2 linked regions of the Blastopirellula marina genome follow. The protein of the gene in region 2 interacts with the protein of the main gene of each other region in a pairwise test. Links are inferred from orthologs where the notes say so. Each region holds a gene or a part of one and is shown on either strand. Other genes may lie near its edges.

Region 1 (7,530 bases), on a different replicon or contig from region 2:
CTTCAAATCGGTTACGACCGGGCCAGACGTGTTGGCTCAGTTGGCTGCCCCCGGCGGTACGCTGGTTCGCAATGAAGACCCCAGCCCCAAAGATTTGGAAGAAGCCCGGCAGAAGGCCTTGGACCGCCTGACTGGTACCCTGTTTGGTCCTGACGGAGAGCAGACCTGCTTGATCGTCACGCTGACCGATGCCGGCAAGGTCGACCTGCGCCGCACCATGGGACACGGCGTGCTTGGCCGCCCGCTGGGGCAGTTGGAAGAGCTGGCCGAACAAGCTGGCGTTCCGTTGGAAGAGCTTCGCCTGGGTGGTCCTCCGGTCGATAACGTTTCGATCGACGAAGAAGGGGAACGCACGCTGGCCCGCCTGGTCAGCTTCAGCGTGATCATCGGCCTGGGGCTTTCTTACATGTGTCTGCGCAGTATCAAGCTGACGATCATGGTCTTCTTTGTCGGTGGGATCAGCGCGGTGACGAGCCTGTCGTTGATTTACTGGACCGCTGGCCGCTTCATCTGGTGGCTCGATCCTACGACTGACGCGGTGATCATGTCGATGCCGGCCGTGGTGTACGTGCTCGGCTTATCGGGCGCGATCCATATTGTGAACTACTACAAAGACGTCGTGAACGAATCCGGCACGCTGCGCAACGCACCCGAGCTAACGATCGCTCATGGTTGGTACCCCTGCACAATCGCCGCCGTGACCACCGCCGTCGGTCTTGGTTCGCTGGCAACCAGCAGCATCACGCCGATTCATAAGTTCGGCATCTTTTCGGCCATGGGCGTGCTGGCAACGCTCTTCCTGCTGTTTACCTACTTGCCGGCTGCACTGCAAATGTGGCCCCCCAGTGCGGCTAAGAAAAAGGGAGAAGCCAAGCCGGTCGAACCTTCCGCTGCCGGTCTTTGGATTAGCCGAATTGGGGACAAGGTCGGTGACTATATCATCGCCAACAACATTAAGGTCGCGATTGGCTGCCTGGCGATCTTCCTCTTCTTCGCGTTTGGTCTGCAGTACCTGAAGACATCGGTGCAGTTGTTGAAGATGTTCGACGACGATGCCCGCATCATTCAGGACTATGCCTGGTTGGAAGACAACCTCGGCAAGCTGGTTCCCATGGAACTGGTCGTCCGTGTCGAACCGGAGCTGCTGTACTACGACGAAGCCGATCCAGAAAAAGCCCTCAACCCGCTGGCCTTGGCGAGCGAGAACAAGGTCGATCCCAAGTTCCAGTACAAGTTCCTGGAGCGTATGGAGATGGCCCAGCGTGTGGCCAACGTGGTCGAAGAGTACCTCGGCCCCGATGGAGCAGAACTCGTAGGTCCGCCGATGTCGGCCCTGACGTTCGCTCCGGAACTGCCCGATGCCGGCAACAGCACGGCTTCTCTCTCGGAACGTTACGCCTATAGCAAGCAGTTGGAAGCCTCGTTCAACGAGTTTGTCCGTTCCGACTACCTTCGCGTCGATAAGAAGAACGGTGCCGAACTGTGGCGCGTGAGCCTCCGCTTGGGTGCTTTGGAAAACATCGACTACGGCAACTTCGTCAACGACCTGAAGCAAGTTACCGAACCGATCATGGACGCCTACCAGGCCCGCGATCGGATTCTGGCTCAGATCGACAAAGACCGCGACGGTGCTGGCTACGTCAACGCCAAGGTGGCGCTGCTGGGCGTGAACTTCGAATCTGCCAAAGAAGCGGCCACCGATGGCAAACCAAATCACCACGATCGCTACGGCCACCTCGACGCCACGAAGGTCTTTTCCGAAACGCTGCGCGACTTGCTGGTCAACGCACGCATCAAGGTGCTGGATCACGATCCGAATGCCCATACCCAGGAACGTCTGGATTGGATTCTGAACAACGGTCGCGGCCATGCCGACTATGTCGCACTGGTCGAACCGAACGCCATTTACGACATGGGTGCGATTGCCGAGAACGCCAACATCAAAGGGACCTTCGACATCACCGCGCACGAGTACACCGGGAAAGAGATACCCCGCATGTACGCCGATGGCCGGCCGCCTGTTTCGCTGGTTTACACGGGCGTGGTTCCCGTGGTGTACAAGGCCGCTCGTACGCTGCTGACCAACCTGATCGAAAGCACGGTCTGGGCGTTCGCCTTGATCGCACTGGTGATGATGCTGGTGCTCAAGAGCTTCCGGGCTGGCCTTATCTCGATGCTGCCGAACGTCTTCCCAATTTGTATCGTGTTCGGCTTTATGTCGTGGACGGGCATTGAAGTCGACATTGGTACGATGATGACCGCCAGCGTGGCGATGGGTGTGGCGGTGGATGATACGGTCCACTTCCTGACCTGGTTCCGCTGGGGCCTCGACGAAGGCTATACACGTGCCCATGCGATTAAAGAAGCCTACAACCGCTGTGCGATGGCCATGTTCCAGACAACCATCATCGGTGGTTTGGGTCTGGCTGTGTTCGCTTTCAGCACCTTCACGCCCACCCAGCGATTTGGCTACCTGATGGTCTCGCTGTTGGCGGTGGCCCTGATCGGCGACCTGGTGTTCCTGCCGGCCCTGCTGGCTGGTCCGCTGGGACGCGTTTTCCGTCCGGACCACAAGGCCCGCAGCAAACGCAACGACGAAGATGACCGTGCTGAGGAAGAGCCCGCCAACGAACCATCGGCCGAAGTCGATACCCCGGAAGTCGCCGGCGAAGAAGTGGAAGAACCGCGTGTCTACCCGGTTCACGGCCGCAGCCGGCCTGCGTAGCGGCATTGCCTGTCGACCGGGCCCTGATTCTGCCTATAATGGATCGTTTCGCGGCCTCGCTCCCCAGTGGATAAGCGAGGCCTGACTCCGTTTGGGCCCGGCTCTTAGGACCGCTACGTTGCAGATTATTCACTTTCCTCACCCCACGCTGCGTTACAAATCGAAGCCTGTGAAGCGCGTCGACGCGGAACTTCGCGGCATGATCGCCGAGATGTTCGATCTGATGTACCAGGCTCGGGGGATTGGCCTGGCCGCCAATCAGGTAGGTATCCCGTTGCGGTTTTTCGTTATGAATCTGGCCGGTGAAAAGGGAGAAGGCGAGGAACTCGTCTTCATCAATCCGGCCATCAACCGTGGTACCGGATCGGACGAAGCCGAAGAGGGCTGCTTGAGCCTGCCAGGCGTTTACGGCGCAGTGATGCGTCCCTCCGAGATCTTGTTCAGCGCCTACATGCCCAACGGCGAGAAGTTCGAGCAGAAAGTCGACGGCCTGTTTGCTCGCTGCGTGCAGCACGAGACCGACCATCTCGACGGGATCATGTTCACCGATCGCATGGACGAAGACTCGCTGTACGAAATCCAGCCGCAGATTGACAAGTTCGAGCTTACCTTCGAACGCTTGCGCGGCGAAGGCAAACTGCCTACCGACGAAGAGATCGTCAAGTTCCAGGGCAAACTCGAAGAGAAGTATGCTTAGGTAGTTTGAAGTTTTCAGTGTTCAGTTTTCAGTAAGACTGACAGAGCGATCTCGCTTGCACTGAAAACGGAACACTGAATACTGAAAACTAGAATATGAAAATCGTCATGATGGGGACGGGGCCGTTTGCTGTTCCCACGTTCCAGGCCCTGATTGCCACCGAGCACGAAGTCGCTTGCCTCTTTACGCAGCCGGTGCGGTCGGTGCATCGACGGAAGTCTTCGATTCCCACTCCGATGCGCGACGTGGCCGCCGAGCACGGCATTGCCATTCATGATCCGGTGAGTGTGAACACCGAAGAAGCGCGACAGCTACTGGCCGATCTTCAACCAGATTTGTTGGTTGTGTGTGACTACGGTCAGATCTTGAAAGACTTCATCCTGGCCACCGCTACCTATGGCGGTATCAACCTGCACGGGTCGATCTTGCCCAGGTATCGCGGCGCGGCACCGGTCAACTGGGCGATTCTCAATGGCGACGCGGAAACCGGCATCACGGTCATTCACATGACACCGAAGCTCGACGGGGGCCCTTGCCTGCAAGTAGTTCGCACGCCGATCGGCCCGACCGAAACAACCGTCGAACTGGAACCTCGGCTGGCGGATCTCGGCGTACCGGCCGTGCTCGAGTCGATCGAGATGCTGCTGAAGCATGGCCCAGAAGGAACCCCCGGCGTGGTTCAGGATCAGTCGCTCGCCACCAAGGCACCACGCCTGGCCAAGGCCGATGCAGACATCAACTGGGAAGATACAGCCGAGCTGATCTATAACAAGTTTCGCGCGTTCCAGCCGTGGCCTGGCTGCTTTACGCATTGGCAGCAGCACGATAAGCCGCCGCTGCGAATTATCCTGAAAGAGATCCGCTTGTTGCGCGAGCCAGCCCCGGAAGGGATCGCGCCCGGCTCGGTCTCAGTGGTGGCGGAAGATCGGCTCTATTTCGCGGCGAAGGGGGGCCAAATCATTGTCGATTGGCTGCAGCCAGCCGGTAAGAAGCCGATGCGCGTGGCCGACTTCGTCCACGGTTACCATCCCCAGGTGGGTGATCGATTGCTGTCGGAATCGGCCCTTTCGCCGCAAGAATAACACGTTTCTGGCCTGGTTTGCCCAGTTTGCCGCGGAAATCCCTCTCGCCCCCAAAGGGGGTCGTTGTTTAAGATACACCGTTGGATTTCTGCACGGACGCGGGATTATATGCTGTGAGTCGCTGGGACATCGTTCTATTTGCGGTCGCTTCTTACATCGCCATCATGGGATTGGTGCGACTGATGAGGGTACGCCGTATCCGCTTGGAGCGACAGTTCCAAGAGGAATTCCGCCGTCAACGCGAGGCGGTCCTTAAGCAGCAGGCCGAAGAAGAAAAGAAGGCCCGCGAGCTCGCCGAACAAAAACAGTTTGAAGAATTCATCAAGCAGAAACACAAAGAGGCCGCCTAGCCTGGCAGTTCATGAGAGCAGGTGCCACCAACCTCTTGTCTCCTCGCCCCTTGGGGGAGTGAGTTAGGGATGAACCAGGTACCCGCGCTCAATAGCTGAAACAAACAGCCAATTTGCCGAGCGTACAGGTCCCTCTGTCCGTCACGCCATTCGAAGATTCGTCCGCATGGAAAAACGTCTTTTTATTGAAACCGTCGGTTGTCAGATGAACATGCTCGATAGCGAGCTGGTCGTGGCCTCGCTTCGCAAGCAAGGCTATGTCCTGACCACCAAGCCCGAAGAAGCGGATACCCTGCTCTTCAACACGTGCAGCGTGCGCGCCCAGTCGGAAAACAAGACGTACAGCCACCTTGGCATGCTGCGCGACCTGAAGGAAAAGAACCCCGAGAAGGTCATCGGCGTGATGGGCTGCATGGCCCAGAACCATCAGCACAAGATCTTCACCCGGGCACCCTACGTCGACCTGATCGTCGGCCCCGGGCAACTGCATCAGATTCCTTCAATGATCGATAAGATCAACGCCGGGGAAGGCAAGCAGATTGAAGTGAGCCTGGGGCGCAAGGATGGTACGCGCGATCAAATCACCCGCAGCCACGAAAGCTTCGACCCGCTCCGCGATCCTGAGATGCGTCCGACACCGTTTCAGGCTTACGTGCGAATTCAGATTGGCTGCGACAAGTTCTGCACGTACTGCATCGTGCCGAGCGTTCGTGGCCCTGAGCAAGGCCGCTCGCCGGAAGACATCATTCGCGAATGCCGCCACCTGGCCGAGCACGGTACCGTCGAAATCACCCTCGTCGGTCAGACCGTCAACAGCTACAAGGCCACCGACGCAAGCGGCAAGCAGTGGCGTCTGGCCGATCTGCTGACCGAACTGCAAGCGATCGAAGGTCTCGAGCGGATCAAGTTCGTGACCAACTATCCAAAGGATATGACCCGCGAACTGTTGGAAGCGGTTCGCGATTTGAGCAAGGTCTCGCCATACCTGCACGTGCCGCTGCAAAGTGGCTCCGACGAAGTCCTCAAGCGGATGAAACGCGGCTACACGGTGGCCGACTACCGCGAGATGATGGCCCGCATTCGCGAGATCGTCCCAGGCTACGCCGTCAGCAGCGACTTTATCGTCGGCTTCTGTGGCGAGACCGAAGAAGACTTCCAGAAGACCGTTGAACTGGTCGAAGAGTGCCGCTTCAAGAATAGCTTCATCTTCAAGTACAGCGAACGCGAAGGAACCCGCGGTGCTGAGCTTTTCATCGACGACATCCCGCATCACGTCAAGCAGCAGCGCAACAACGACCTGCTGGCGATCCAGAATCGTATCAGCCTGGAAGACAATCAGAAGCTGATCGGCGATACCGTGCACGTGCTGGTCGAAGGTCCCAGCAAGACGTCCCTCAAAAAGGCGGACGAAGCCGACAACCCGCACGCAACCCAGTTGATCGGACGAACGCATTGCGACCGCATTGTTGTCTTCGATGGCAACCCGCGGTTAATTGGCAAGATCATGCCGGTGGTGGTTTACGATTGCCACGCGCATACGCTGTTCGGCGAAGTCGTCACGCAGGAATGCGGACCGGAACTGTTCGCGTTGGGTTAGTGCCGGTCTTTCGCTTTCATCGAAACAAACTCTTGAGCGGGCGTTGCTGTGTGCTTACTTGTTGGGTCGGCTCTCTTTTCTCGGTGCAGCGCACTGCTACGATGATGGTTCAGCCCCGAACTCGACCATCTGAAGGAGCCGATCATGAGCCAACCGAGGATTCTTGCTTTCGCCGGAAGTGCCCGCCGCGATTCATTTAATAAGAAGCTGATCAAGATCGCGGCCAAAGCAGCCCAGCAGGCCGGAGCCGAAGTTACCGTGCTCGACCTGGCTGACTTCCCCATGCCGCTATACGACGGCGATCTGGAAGCAGAGCATGGGATCCCGGAGAACGCCAAGGCGCTCAAAGAATTGTTTCTCGCGCATCAGGGATTGTTACTTTCGTGTCCGGAATACAACAGCTCGATCACGCCGCTGTTGAAGAACACGATCGACTGGGTGTCGCGTCCCGTCGAAGGAGAGGGACCGCTGGCCGCTTACCAGGGCAAAGTCTGTTCGCTGATGAGCGCTTCGCCTGGGGCATTGGGTGGTCTTCGCGGACTGGTTCACGTGCGATCCATTCTGCAAAACATCGGCGTGATCGTGTTGCCCAAGCAAGTGGCTATTTCGCAGGCTAATAATGTGTTTACTGATGATGGGGCACTCAACGATTCTCGGCAGCAAGAAACCATTGAAGGATTGGGAAAAAGCCTGTGTGGTTTCTTGCAGAAGCTGCAATAATCAAAGTCGCCCAGACCAATCAATCAGCGGTTATGTGTAGCGCGCTATCCATAGCGTTCGTTTTCTTTTCGTGATTTTTCTCGTGAGTAGAGCCTGGAATGTCGGACACGTGTATCGGCATGCTTGAGCATCCAGAGTACCTGGAATTTGTCATTTCAGGAGATCCCACCGAACAAGAGTGGATATCGCTGCTGCATGAGATCGTCGAAAGCATCAGCCGGACCGGCAAGCCGCGGGTTTTTATCGATGCTTCGCAGATTGATCATCCCGTCGATTCGATGATTCGTTATCGGATGGGAATCCGCACCGGAGAGACATTCGGAGTCCTTGCTCGCATTGCGGCATTGCGTCCGGTTTGG
Region 2 (7,479 bases):
CCGGGTTGGCACAACCGAAGTAGCACTCGCTGCGTTCCTTCAGGTCGCGACCTTTGAAGTGACCGATGAACATCACTTTGTGCTTGTCGAGTTTGGCGAAGCCGGTTCGCAGCGCGCGGTCGTCACCGAACTTGCGATCACCATGCAGCTCGACGAACTCGTCGAACACCAGGTTCAAGTAGTCGGCCGACTGAGGTCGCTTCTGATGACGCGCTACTTCCACCGTTTGCCAAGGCGAGAGATCGCTGTAGATCTCACGCATCGTGTCGGTGAGCTGCTTGCGGACGCTGCGGATCTCGTCGTGATGTTCCGGCGTGTCTTTTTTCTCGGCCTCTAACTGTTTCAGTTTGTTCTCGAGGGTTTCAATCGGCTGTTCGAAGTCGAGATAGATCGAGGTGCTCATGAAAGCTATCGGTGCTCCAGGCAATTAATGGGGATGGACGCTCGGTGAAATTAGGCTTCTTCCTGCGTCGACGTGGTATCGTCACCGCTGGTAGCCGTGGCCTTGTCTGGTTCGACGGAGCCGGATGGCTTGCGGGGTGGAATTTTGTAAATCTTGATATTCTTCAGCAGGCGCACGACGTCGCTCATCGTGTCGGGACGCTGCTTGGGATCTTTCGCCATTAGGCGTTCGACCAGCGAGGAAAACTCGGGCGTGATGTTGTCGGTGGCGGCTTGCAGCGACGGAATGCCGCCTCGCAAATGTTTATCGAGTAAGTGATCGGGGCTGGTCGCCGTGTAGGGTAACTTGCCACTGATCAATTCAAATATGGTACAGCCGAAACTATAGATATCAGCGCGGTCATCTAATGCCGCACCGCGTATCTGTTCGGGTGACATATAGCTGCGGGTACCTTGGACGTTGCCTTTGACTTTCGAACCGCCGCCGAAGAGCTTGCCCAGGCCGCTCTTCTTTTTCTGGGCGATCGAAAAGTCGATCAGCTTGAGGTTGCCTTCCGTATCGAGCAGGAAGTTGTCCGGCTTCACGTCGCAGTGAACCCAGCCTTGCTCATGCATGTAGCCGAGGCTCTTGGCACCCTCTTCGATAATCTTGGGGGTCCAGTACGCGAGTTCCTCGACCCCTTCGCGAATGGCCATCTTCATGTTTCGCGAGAAAGCAAATTCCAGTACGAGATAGGCGACACCGCGGAAGGTATCGAACTCGTAGACGTGAATGACAAATGGATGGTCGAACTTGCCGGCGACAGTGAACTCGTGCTTCAGCGAGTTAATCTCTTCTTTGTCGCGAATGTAGTTCTCGCGAAGTGTTTTGATGACAACCTTACGGTTGTCCAAGTCGTGAATCGCTTCCCATACCTGACACGTCTTGCTTGCGCGCAGCATGCGTATCAAGCGGTACGGACCGATATAGTTTCTTCCTGCGGTAGACACCGATGAGATTATCCGTGAGGAGAATTTGCCCCTATTTGTTCCGTTAGCCTATCGGATCGACAGGCCTCTTAATCTTACCCTAATCATTGCGGTTTCAAAAGAGCGAACTACCGGCAGATCTACCGTAACTGTAATGGTTACCCAGGGTTAGACCACTTCGCGGCCATTTCTGCGAAGCACTTCCTGGTAGATTTCGCGCAGGCGGCGGGTCATTACTTGATGCGGAAAGACCTGGCTGCAGCGTCTGCGCCCCTCTTCCCCCAGCTTCTCTCGCAGTGTCGGATCGTCGCACAGTTGGATCAGCGCGGACGTAAATTGGGCTGTATCGCCAGGCGGAAGCAGGAATCCGGTCTCCATGGTGGACACCACCTCACGGGCCCCGTCGATATCGAAACTGACGGCCGGCTTGCCGCTCAGTAGTGCCTGGGGAAGCGCGCGGGCCAGTCCTTCTCGCAGGCTGGTATGCACAAGAACATCCATGGCCGAGATGTACTTCGGAATCTCTTTCGGCGGTACCAGTCCGACGAGAATGAAGTGATCGGCCAACCCTGCCTCGGCGATCATGCCCTCGAACTTCTCACGCAGGATGCCGTCTCCTACGAACAGGAACTTGGCCTGCGGGCACTTGGCGACGACATCCTTGGCGGCCTCGATCACATACTCGTGTCCTTTCAAATGAAACAAGCGGGCGATCTTGCCGATCACTACGTCATCTGGCTGAATGCCCAACTGTTGGCGAGTTTCGTCACGAAGTCCCCTGCTCTCTAAAAACGGTTCGACTTCCATGCCGCTGTAAACGGTGACAAACTTTTCACGCGGCGCGACTTTGGCTTCGACAAGCAGGTCCGTCATCGCATCGGCCACGCTGACCATTTTGTGGCACTGGGTGGCCGCGTAGCGTTCGCAGGCAATGAAGAACTTCCGCGCGAGGGCAGATTGATAGGGATGAAAAGGCGCGCCATGCACGGTATGAATGACGGCCGGAACTTTCAGCGCGGTGGCTGCCCTTCTCCCCAGCATGCCCCCTTTCGCGCTGTGCGTGTGCACAACATCAGGCTGAAACTTTTTGATCGCCGCTTTGACTTCCTGGTAGCCGCGGTAGTCGGTGACCGGATGAATGTTTCGCACCAGGTTCGGCAGTGTTTCGACCGGAACGCCCTGCGCGTGAGCTTGTTCGAGCAGATTGCCTTCCGGGCCTTCGCTGGGCCCGGTGATCAATAGAACGTCATCACCAAATTCGTGAATGAGATCCAGGCAGTTGTAAAGCGTGTTCTCTTGCGCGCCGCCGATGATCATTCGGGTAATCACATGAGCAACACGCATTGGATCATGGGCCTTCTAAAAACTTCAGTGATGCGGAGGATAATGGACCTGAAGCAAGTATAGTCCATGGGCCGGAGCCGTCATGCCGGCTTGGATACGATCGGCCGAGGCGATGATCTCGGCCATCGACTCCGCGGTGCGTTTCCCCTGCCCTATGTCGACCAAGGTGCCGGCGATAATGCGAACCATGTTATACAGGAAACCATTCGCTTCGACCTCGATGAAGATCTTCATGCGATCGTCGGCGTCGTGAACTTTGACGGTGGCATCCAGCATGGTGCGGATCGTCGATTGACGCGGTGAGCCGGTGGCCTGGAACGCGGCGAAATCGTGCTTGCCAATCAGCGCTGCCGCAGCCGTTTGCATTGCTTCGACATCGAGGACGCGTTTCACGAACCAGGCATGCTTGAGCGAGAAGGGATCGTTAATGCGACCTGGCTGAACCACGTAGCGATAGCGTTTGGAGATCGCATCGTTGATCGGCCGAAAGGTGGTGGGTACATCGCAGGCGTGCCGCACTACGATATCGTGAGGAAGCGTGGCGTTGAGGGCCTTGCGAAAGACGTCGGCTGGCATCTTCGACTTGGTATGAAAGCTGGCAACTTGCCCCCACGCATGAACGCCGGCATCGGTTCGTCCACTGCCCGAGATATAAACTTCTTCCTGGGCGATGCTGTTGATGGCGGCCTCAAGCGCTGCCTGGATGGTTGGACCGGTGGGCTGTCGCTGCCATCCTTGATAGTTGGTGCCGTCGTAGGCAACCGTCAGCTTGATGCAGCGGCCAGGTGAACGGGCCGCTGCATGCTCGGTAGATTCCATGGCACCCGCCTGATGTTAGACGGCTGCCTGAGTGCGAACCAGAAGTTCGGCAATCTGAACAGCGTTCGTGGCGGCACCCTTTCGCAGGTTGTCGCTCACACACCAGAACGTCAGACCGTTTTCGCAAGAGAGGTCCTTGCGGATACGACCAATGAAGACGTCGTTCTTGTTCGAGCAGTCCTTCGGCATGGGGTACTCCCCTGCCCCAAGATTGTCGACGACGGTAATGCCTTCGGCCTTCTCGAACAATTCGCGAGCTTCGGCCGGTGAGATGGGACGCTCGGTTTCGACCATGATCGTTTCGCTGTGGCAGTTGGTCACGGGGACGCGAACGCAGGTCGGGCAGACCTTGATCGAATCGTCGCCGAAGATCTTCTGCGTTTCGTACACCATCTTCATTTCTTCGGACGTGTATCCTTCGTACTTCTCGCTACCAATTTGCGGAATCAAATTGAAAGCGATCTGGTGGGCGAAAGCTTTGTTTTGGTAGGTGTCGCCGTTGAGAACTGCCTTGGCACCGTTGATCAGGTCTTCTTCACCGACCACACCAGCCCCACTGGTAGCCTGGTAGGTGGAAACGACAACACGCTTGATCTTGCCAGCCTCGTGCAATGGCTTCATCGCGACAACCATCTGCGTGGTCGAGCAGTTCGGGCTGCTGATGATGCCCTTGTGATTGTGGACTGCCTCGGGATTGACTTCCGGCACGACCAGCGGCACGTCTTCCTTCATACGCCAGTAACCACTTTCGTCGATCACGACGCAGCCAGCTTTGACTGCCCACGGAGCGAACTCGGCAGCGGCTTCGTCGGGCGTGCTGCCGATCGCGATGTCGACCCCTTCGAACGATTCAGGCGTCAGTTCTTCCACCGTGTGCGTGGTACCGTTGAATGTGATCTCTGTGCCAGCGGAACGTTTCGAAGCAAGGAATTTGATTGTTTTGTAGGGAAACTTGCGCTCCTCTAGTAACTGACGGATCAGTCGTCCTACGGCTCCAGTGGCTCCGACAATGGCCAGATTCTCGTACACGGGGATTTCCTGTGGGTTAAAACAAACTACCTGTATGGATCCTAGCGGATATCCAAAACCTGCATTATAGGTTCTCGCCCCGGGACACTTCAACGCGTAATGAGGTTCATTCAGGCAGTAAGCTCTGTCGAACCGGGAGTAGAAGCGTCTCGAATTCCCTGGTAACCCCAGGCTTGATGGTGCGTTACCGAGATTCCATTGAGGGGCACAAATTCTTTCAGAATTCGTGTCGATTTCGCGAGTAAATCGACGATTTGCCCCCCTGCTCTCCCCCTTTAGGTCGCTTCGGCAATGGGCTCTTTGGCAAGCTTATGCCGGATGCCGGATTCAAGTTCTCTTATGATCCAGGGGCTGATAAATGCCATGTTGGCGATCAGCATCGCCAGGCCGAAGGTAACCATGCCCATGCAAAGGGCAATTCCCAGGTGCAATGGGATGGCCATGAAGATCACCAGGGGCCGGGTCAGGCGTGGCCAAACCAGCGCGCTGTAGCTAAGTTCCCACGCCAACGAAACCTGGGTCAGCAACGCGATCAGCAGCGGATAGCTGGCCAGCCAGGTCATGTCCATCGATTGGTATTCGCTGTTGGCGACTGCGCCCCACATGGCGGTCCCTTCCCACCAGGTATCCCCCAGCAGCTTTCCGGTGCCGGCGAACAGATAGATGACGCACATGTGTAGCTGAATCAAACGTATCGAAACATTCGCCGCGGTGCTGGTCTTGGGAAGCTGGCGGTTGGGGTAACGCCACTTTTCGATCAACCGGTCGAGACTGTAGGCCTCCCCTGCCCCGCCCAGCATCATGTACATGGCCAGCATGACATTAACTTGGTCGAGACCAAACAAAGCCCCCGGTGCCCGGTGTGCATAGCTGACGGCGATGATAAATGCCAGAACGCTGGTAATGCGTGAATAAAAGCCCAGCGTAAACATCAGCAGAATCACGAGCGCCGCGATATGCACCATCCACAGCATGGCCGGGTTGCCGTCGAACAGCCACAGGTAGCTGAACGCGAACTCACTGCCCTGGTGCATGCGATCGACGAGATCGGCCGAGAACCTCCCCTGCTCTCCCATGAACCCTGTCAGGTCGATCGACCAAACCAGGTGCGTGTAGAACAGCATGCTTCCGCCCAGGATACGCATCAGCCCGAGCGTGGCGGGATCGGTCGGTGTGAACCAGAACCGATTCCAGCCGTTTACGATGCCGGCATACAGCTCATGCAAGTAGGTCTTGATCATTGTGATCACAGGCGATCCTCCGGCTGAACGACGTACACTCCGAGGACGACTTCTTCGTACAGGCCTGGGTCATTTAATGGCCGACCGCGCGCGACGTCTGCCGGCAGGGGAATCGCGTGCTGCATCATCACAATACGGATCTTGGCCGCCTCGGGATGTTGGCGTGCCAGGTAGCGCGAGATGGAATCGAGATAGGCATCCCGCAAGCCGGTGATCGAACGGTACTCGGCATGGGCGCTGGGTGGTGCTTCCGGCGGCGGAGGCTCGCCAGGCACATTGGCCGTGTTGAACATCGATTCGCTGATCATGAAATGGCGGTGGTAAAACAACCGCGGCCAATGCTCGTCGAGGTTGGGAAAGGTCCCCTCGCTGATTTCGTTGTCGGCTTCGTCCAGCAGTTCGTACCGGACCAGGTGGCTCGGCCCTGGATTGGGGGCGAAGAATCGATACCCATGACCACGCAGGAAGGTGGCATGTAAATAAGGTGCCATAAACTGCTCGGTGCCTTGGGCCCAGTAGCTTGATGGCGGAGGGGACGCGCAAGGGCCGACAAAGATTGCCACCAAATGGATCAGCAGCAGCACGCTCACGAAGCCGCGGAAGGCTGGGCTCCAGGTGAATTTCGGCGACGCAGCCGTTTGTTCCGAAGGTGATTGAGGTCGATCGTTCATGGTAATAAACGTATCGACCAAAACGGCAAGAAAGGCTGCCTGAAATCGTGGGTGGTCAGGTCAGTCGATTTACAAAGAAAAAACCCTCGCCTGGAGTTTACCCATGGCGAGGGCTTTGTTGTTTAGTCAAACTATTCCGGCTTTTTCGCTACTAGAGCGAAGCAACCGAATCGGCATTGAAATCGAAGGAGATTTCACGCTGATCACCACCGGTCAGGTCGATGGTCTTACGCTGGGTGATAGGCGTGCCATTGCGAAGGACGGTCACGATGATGTCGTAATCCTTCCAAGTTTCGCCTGGAGCCAGGGCAACGGTGCTGAACACACGCTGGGCACCCAGAGTACGCATTTCGTTACCAGCCAGGGTAACCGAGGCGTTCGCAGGAACGTTCAGGGTAACCTTGGTTTCAACCGGAGCACCCACAACTTGGGTTTCTGGCTTGGCTTCTGGATCGAGTTGGAACTCGATTTCCTGAGCATCGCCAGCGGTCATCTGGATCTTCTTCGATTCGCGAACGAGGCGACCGTCGATACGCATTTCAGCGCGGACTTCGTACTCGAACTTGTAACCTGGTTCCAGGTCACGCGAAACGAAGCGTCGGACGGTACCGGTGCTCGAAGTGACTTTGTCGTTGACGTAGATCTTGGCACCTGCGGGAACGGTGACGTTGATGACAGCGTCGTTACCACGGTACGAAGCCGATTCAGCTGGAATGGCTGGTGGCATGTCTGCAGGAGCTTCGACTGCTGGAGCCGATTCCGATGGGGTGTAGTACTGGTAGGTACCACTCGAGCCACCGCTGCTACCGCCGCTGGAACCACCGCTCGATGCGCCGCTGCTGCCATAGCTGGAGCTGCTGCTGCCACCGCTGGATCCCCAGCTCTTCTTTGCACGATGGTGACCAAACAAGCCGCCGCCGCTCGAACCACCGCTGGAACCCCAGCTGCTGCTGCTCGAACCGCCGCTGCTACCGTAGCTGGAGCTGCTGCTTCCGCCACTGCTG

What was found. The genes of interacting proteins can lie anywhere in the genome.
Region 1: the proteins of C5Y96_RS15840 (region 2) and def interact in binary tests that used the Escherichia coli proteins (3 or more experiments, as listed by UniProt). The link is inferred for Blastopirellula marina from one-to-one orthologs.

The regions. Positions count from the first base shown.
Region 1 is NZ_PUIA01000037.1:261,310-268,839, forward strand. Bases 1,676-4,632 are described here. They hold def (peptide deformylase), read left to right. Parts: upstream 1,676-2,843; coding sequence 2,844-3,422; downstream 3,423-4,632. Other genes in these bases: C5Y96_RS27800 (efflux RND transporter permease subunit), read left to right, coding at 1,676-2,725; fmt (methionyl-tRNA formyltransferase), read left to right, coding at 3,518-4,504; C5Y96_RS12975 (hypothetical protein), read left to right, coding at 4,618-4,632. Also shown: more of C5Y96_RS27800, read left to right, coding at 1-1,675; more of C5Y96_RS12975, read left to right, coding at 4,633-4,854; tRNA (N6-isopentenyl adenosine(37)-C2)-methylthiotransferase MiaB, read left to right, coding at 5,021-6,451; C5Y96_RS12985 (NADPH-dependent FMN reductase), read left to right, coding at 6,596-7,171; C5Y96_RS12990 (hypothetical protein), read left to right, coding at 7,270-7,530. UniProt on the Escherichia coli protein: Removes the formyl group from the N-terminal Met of newly synthesized proteins. Requires at least a dipeptide for an efficient rate of reaction. N-terminal L-methionine is a prerequisite for activity but the enzyme has broad specificity at other positions.
Region 2 is NZ_PUIA01000042.1:157,288-164,766, forward strand. Bases 2,557-5,462 are described here. They hold C5Y96_RS15840 (aspartate-semialdehyde dehydrogenase), read right to left. Parts: upstream 4,564-5,462; coding sequence 3,550-4,563; downstream 2,557-3,549. Other genes in these bases: C5Y96_RS15830 (glycosyltransferase family 4 protein), read right to left, coding at 2,557-2,715; truA (tRNA pseudouridine(38-40) synthase TruA), read right to left, coding at 2,740-3,534; C5Y96_RS15845 (HTTM domain-containing protein), read right to left, coding at 4,839-5,462. Also shown: C5Y96_RS15820 (acetyl-CoA carboxylase carboxyltransferase subunit alpha), read right to left, coding at 1-403; C5Y96_RS15825 (serine/threonine-protein kinase), read right to left, coding at 454-1,392; more of C5Y96_RS15830, read right to left, coding at 1,540-2,556; more of C5Y96_RS15845, read right to left, coding at 5,463-5,804; C5Y96_RS15850 (hypothetical protein), read right to left, coding at 5,810-6,475; C5Y96_RS15855 (TIGR03000 domain-containing protein), read right to left, coding at 6,627-7,479.